2 regions of the Paenibacillus sp. NPDC057934 genome follow, and region 2 is predicted to be linked to the other one. Evidence: riboswitches for the same ligand, from Rfam matches in the RefSeq annotation. Region 2 holds a riboswitch; the other holds the start of a gene.
What was found. A riboswitch is a leader RNA that binds a small molecule or an ion and turns the genes downstream of it on or off. The one in region 2 is predicted to bind preQ1.
Positions count from the first base shown of each region.

Region 1 (3,112 bases), on a different contig from region 2:
TTGCTTCAGCTGTTCCAGCAGAACACTTCAGTGATATCGGCCATCTGCTGCGGGGCATGCGCGCGAAGAAGTCGCCGGACGAAGTCGCTGCCATGAAACATGCCGCAGAGCTGGTGGAAGAAGTGCTGCGCCGTGGCTTGAAGCATGTCAAGGCCGGTGTAAGCGAAATCGAATTGGTAGCAGAGCTGGAGTATTTGATGAAGAAGCTTGGCGCTTCCGGTCCAGCCTTCGACACCCTGGTCCTCTCAGGACCGAACACTGCCCTTCCACATGGCGAACCGGGTAGCCGGATCATCGAGCCCGGAGACTTCCTGATGTTCGACCTCGGACTGTATGCTGCGGGATACGCCTCTGATATTACGCGTACCTTTGCCGTCGAAGAGGTGGACAGCAAGCTAACCGACATCTACAATGCCGTGCTTGCAGCCAATGAAGCGGGGATAGCCGCCGCTATTGCGGGCGCGACCTTCGGTTCGGTAGACCGCGCTGCCCGTGAAGTCATTGAAGCTGCCGGGTATGGAGAATACTTCGTGCATCGTGTCGGCCATGGCCTCGGCATAGATGTCCATGAATATCCTTCACTGCACGGTCTCAATGAGGACATCATTGAAGTGGGTAATGTCTTTACGGTGGAACCAGGTATTTATGTGCCAGGCGTGGGCGGTGTGCGTATTGAAGACGATGTCTTCATCAGTGAAAACGGTGCGCAGACACTGACCAGCTTCCCTAAAGCTCTGACAGTACTTCATCTATAAAGAGTGCTTTCTAGCGCGCTTGTCCAGGAAAAATCGGGCACAATAAATTGAAAACAGCACGTCTCCAAATGCGGGGACGTGCTGTTTTTTTAATGCAGTAACTTGCTCTATAAGGTCTCCTGGCTCTTCTAGGCGGTAGTCGCCTTCGTATCAGAAGTCTCCGGGAGTGGCATATTCGGTTTATCCTCCGCAAAGGTAAACGTGCGGGCGATATACAGTACCGGTGTCCCTGCTGCAGTAAGCAAGAATTTGATAATATAGGTGGTCAATAGAATCTCTGTCCATACCTTCAAATCGTAGATACCGGCAAAGGCGATCGTACAGAAGATCAGCGTATCCACAAAAGAGCTCACCATCGTGCTGCCGTTGGTGCGAATCCACAGCTGGCGCGAGCTGCCATAATACTTTCGAATCCACGAATACAGCCGCACATCCAGGAACTGACTGACGAAGTAGGCTACCAAACTGCCGAGTGCAAGCCGCGGCATCATGCCGAAGATCGTCTCCAGTGAAGACTGGGCGATATCACTTTCCTGCGGCGTGAACGCCAGCGCCATCTGCATGATCACTGTCGTCGTAATTAGAGTGAAAAAGCCAAACCATACTGCTGTCCGCGCCTCGACCCGCCCATACTTCTCATTGAGCAGATCACTGGCCATGTACAGTGTCACATACATGGTATTACCAAGGGTCATGACAATGCCCGGAGGCATGGAAATGGTTTTAGAGACCTGAATATTGGCAATGACGGTGGCGACGCCCACCCAGGCATACATCCCTTTTTTACCGAATAATCGGTAACACAACAGAAAAAATACAAAATTGACGAGGACAAAGAGAATCCCCCACCATAAATTAAACATCTTCTTATAACTCCTCCTAGTTTTGTTTACGCGGGATGGTTACGAACCGCGGTTCCGGATTCCGGAACAAAACATAAATACTCTACCATAACAGAACCAAAGACACCAGAAGATTTTGATTTTTTGAGCAAGTCCTCTTTTTTCCATCCACTTCAATCAAAGTTAGAAGTTTCGACACTTTTTTTATCTTTTTCAGAAAATAATACACCAAAAATCAAATTTTTCACTATTCAACCGCAGGTTAATTATATAAAATAGTTATCAACTATATGTGTTTATCCCACCAGAGCGATAGTATTAACCTGATATACGACCCTACTCACGGAGTTATCGTAGCTATCCATACATAAAAGGCATCAGGCATGGGATAGAAAGGCATATCAGAGAAAAGGAGAGAACCCTATGTTTCGTTTCAAGCACTCGATTAGCCGTAAATTCACGCGCTTGTTGTTCGTCGTCCTGTTGCTCGCGTCTCTTTTGTTAAGTGTAAGCTTTTATTTCATATCGACTAATACGTTCGAGAGCTATGTACTGCCGCAGATCAACAAGTTGCTGACGGGAGCTGTTCAGGATGTATACAAGAACATCAATTCTACCCACGCCCAGCGGGCGCTAGGCAAGAATGAGCAGTCAATTACCAATATCGAATACTACTTCAAGGACAAACGCAACCAACATGATGTAGAGACGATCTTTCTGGCGAGTCTGAACGACGGTCAAGCTACCGTACTTACCGCTGATCATGGCTCCAAAATGAAGGCAGGAGATACCCTGCAAGTGACCCCAGCTATGGAAATGGCCTTCAAGGACCAAAAAACGACGCTCAGTGATATTTATAGTGACGATTACGGTGTACATAAAACAGCCTACATTGCTATTAAAGGTAGTCCGATGATTGTCGGCGTAAGCTCTGATGTAGCCTTTATCACAGCAAGAATGAGCGGTATCCTCTGGACTAGTGCAGGAATTACCTTGCTGGTCCTCATCCTCGGCATCACTGGTGCCCTACTTATGAGCCGGCGGATCACACGTCCTATAACACAGCTCGCAGCGTACAGTAATAGGCTTGCACAAGGTGATTTCACCCAGGAGTTGACTATCAAAGGTACCGATGAAGTAGGCCAACTCTCCGAAAGTTTCCGAACCATGACTGAACGCCTTAAAGAAATGATCGGCCAGGTTCTGGAGACCTCCGGTACGGTTGTCGAAGACTCCAATGACCTCCAAGAGCGCGTGAAGGTCCTGAACGGCATGGCTGAGCAGTCCGCGCAGTCCGTCATCGAGATTGACAGAGGCAGTACATCTATTGCCCACAGCGCGAAGGACAACTCGCGGGCCATGGAAGAGATTAATTACAGTATCCAGCATATCGCCTCCGCAGCAGGAGAAGTTACCGAACAAATCAGTGAAGCCTCCACCGAGGCGCTCGGAGGCAATGAAATTGCCCAGATAGCCGTTGAACAAATGCGTCAGGTCGAACGGGCTTCCGAGCAG
Region 1 is NZ_JBHVPB010000003.1:176,851-179,962, reverse strand. It holds gene ACFVRY_RS08275 (M24 family metallopeptidase) at 1-755, shown strand, start outside; gene ACFVRY_RS08270 (queuosine precursor transporter) at 884-1,618, opposite strand; PreQ1 riboswitch class I at 1,629-1,674, opposite strand; gene ACFVRY_RS08265 (methyl-accepting chemotaxis protein) at 2,021-3,112, shown strand, end outside.
Region 1: it holds a riboswitch for preQ1, as region 2 does, so the genes downstream of both, ACFVRY_RS08270 (queuosine precursor transporter) here and queF (preQ(1) synthase) in region 2, are expected to answer to the same signal.

Region 2 (3,112 bases):
CTTCCGCCCATGACGTTGGGGTCTCCCAGAGCTTCACAGAATATAGCGGCAGCCCGGCTTTCTTCAACTCATGGGCCGCATAGGATGACAAATTCTCAGCTGTTGTACGAAACGAGAGTTGGGCAACCTTGGAGCCAGAGCTGTACAGCGACTCAAGTACAGGTTCATTGCCTGTGGCGAGAAAAGCATGATCTAAACGATCAATCAGCACCTCTTGCACCCTTGCCTTGATTTCGCTAAAGTCAATGACGAAACCTTCGTTAGAATGCCCCTCCTGCATTGAAGGAACGCCCTTCAGCACAACCTCCAGCTTGTAGGTATGGCCGTGAAGATTGCTGCATTTCCCCTTATGCCCGATAAGCTGGTGGGCAGCGTCAAAGGTGAAGATTTTGCATACCGAAACCTCGTTCAGCATGAGTCACCCTTCTTTCTCTCCCCTTCGTACTGCGTCAGCCCACGGCTGCGCAAGAGGCACGCGGGACAAGTCCCGCAGCCACTTCCAATGATCCCGTTGTAACAGGTCAGTGTGCACTCACGAATATAATCAAAGTGGCCCAATTCGTCGGCCATTTTCCAAGTTTCTTTTTTATCCAGCCACATCAGCGGCGTATGAATCACGAATTCATAGTCCATAGACAGATTCAGCGTCACATTCAGCGATTTCACGAACACATCACGGCAGTCTGGATATCCGCTGAAATCGGTCTGGCAGACGCCTGTTACGATATGGTGATACCCAAGCTGCTTGGCAAGAATGGCCGCAAACGACAGGAACAGCAGATTCCGTCCATCCACAAAGGTGCTGGGAAGCTCATTCGCTGCTCCTTCTTCAATGGCGATATCATCCCGTGTCAATGCGTTGGGTGCCAACTGATTTAGCAGACCCAAATCGAGAATATGCTGTTTCACTTTAAAATCAGCGGCAATTTGCTGCGAAACCTCAATCTCGGCGGCATGCCGCTGGTTATAGTTGAACGTGACCACTTGCACCTCATCATAGTGTTGAAGCGCCCAGATCAGACAGGTCGTGCTGTCCTGGCCGCCGCTGAAGACGACCAATGCTTTTTTATTCATTTTTCGAAATCTCCTTTTTTTACAAAATAGGGTTAGCGGTTATCCACTTTTTCCGGGTAGAGATCATGATTCATTAGACGGTGCTCCGCCATTGCCTCATACTTTGTTCCCGGACGTCCCCAATTGCAATAAGGATCAATCGAAATGCCGCCCCGCGGAGTGAATTTACCCCATACTTCAATATAGCGCGGGTCCATCAGGCTGATGAGATCGTTCATGATGATGTTAACGCAATCCTCATGAAAATCTCCATGGTTGCGGAAACTGAATAAATACAGCTTCAGCGATTTGGATTCCACCATTTTTTGCTCCGGGATGTACGAGATGTACAGTGTCGCAAAATCTGGTTGGCCCGTAACGGGGCACAGACTGGTGAATTCCGGGCAATTGAACTTGACGAAATAATCGCGTCCCGGATGCTTGTTATCGAACGATTCCAGCACCTCTGGCGCATAGCCAAAATGGTACTGTGTTCCCTGATTGCCCAGCAGTGTAACTTCCTTCATTTCATCTTTCAATCTTCCTTCGGACATGACAAAAAATCCCTCTCTTTTCCTTCGGCCGGGGCCGGAATTGGAAAGAAGAACGAGATTTCGAAAACTTGGCTCTACTAAGAATAAACGAGTTCTGACCTATGGACAGAGTTATCCCGTTTATACGCGGAACATCATTCGTAGTGGCATCTGACGTCCCTTAAGGGTCTTAGTTTTTTATAGAGGGAGTTTGCGAACCTCTCCTGCGTGCAATGACGCAGACTTCTTCTTTAACTGATATCGTGCGTCTTGAACTATACCATGGGGTGTACGGGGATGACAAGTATAAAAACATAATGATTAAATGGATTGATTATTAATACAATAAATTGTTTAACGACGGCAAAAATGACGGATTCATTTTGGGCGAACAGGGTAACTTATAGCCTATAGATCATCTTCTAAAGGATGGGATCAGGTCATGGAACAGCAGGTACAACAACTCTCAGATTGGCTGAATACACAGGTGAACAAGACGATTCTCATTGAGAAGCAGGAGCTTTCCGATACGGACACCATTCATTTCAAGCTGGAAGGCGTCGATTACCGTGATGCAGATGATGTTATTGACGATTATCTGGACAGTGCGTTGATTCTTAGAGGTTCGGGAAGCACTTTGAACAGAGATGGCGAACTGGTGCGCTTGCCCCAGACTAATTTCGAAATTGCAGTCAGCGGGCTGCGACTCAATCGTTCGGATGCAGAAGCCGCAGAGGTGAAGACAGACCGTGCCCATTACACCTTGTCTAAAGAATGACACTTCGGAGCGTTTAATCCACATGTAATCTGTAACAAAATAACAACGCCTGCTTCGATTGGATAACAAAAAGAGGCTGCGGATAAACGCCCGCAGCCTCTTGCCTGTTCATATCTCACTACTCTTCGCCGATGATCTCCACTTCGGTTTCCAGCTCTACGTCAAATTTATTCTTCACGGTGTCTCTAACATGTTGGATCAGACCGATATAGTCGCTGGCCGTGGCGTGATCTGCATTTACAATAAACCCAGCGTGTTTACGGGACACCTCGGCACCGCCGATGCGGGTTCCCTGGAGTCCGCTTTCCTGGATTAACTGGCCGGCAAACCGTCCTGGAGGACGCTTGAAAACACTACCACAAGACGGGTATTCCAGTGGCTGCTTCGATTCCCGGAGGAATGTCAATTCATCCATGACCGACTTGATAGCTGTAGCTTCCCCTGGCTTAAGGGCAAACCGTGCCTCCAGAACAACGTATTCACCACTTGAAAAGATACTCTTACGGTATCCCCATTGCATTTGGTCACCCTGAAGCGTTATCAGCTCACCGGCCTTGTTCAAGACAACAGCGCTGTGAAGTACATCCTTGACCTCACCACCGTAGGCTCCTGCGTTCATATATAGAGCGCCTCCTACTGTACCAGGGATGCCGCAAGCAAATTCCAGACCCGTCAATTCCTGATCCAGCGCATAGCGCGATACATCAATAATTTTGGCGCCGCACTCGGCATACAACAGACCGTCGCG
Region 2 is NZ_JBHVPB010000009.1:230,485-233,596, reverse strand. It holds gene ACFVRY_RS21470 (6-pyruvoyl trahydropterin synthase family protein) at 1-415, opposite strand, end outside; gene queC (7-cyano-7-deazaguanine synthase QueC) at 409-1,074, opposite strand; gene queF (preQ(1) synthase) at 1,107-1,607, opposite strand; PreQ1 riboswitch class I at 1,771-1,814, opposite strand; gene ymzB (protein YmzB) at 2,029-2,364, shown strand; gene murB (UDP-N-acetylmuramate dehydrogenase) at 2,483-3,112, opposite strand, start outside.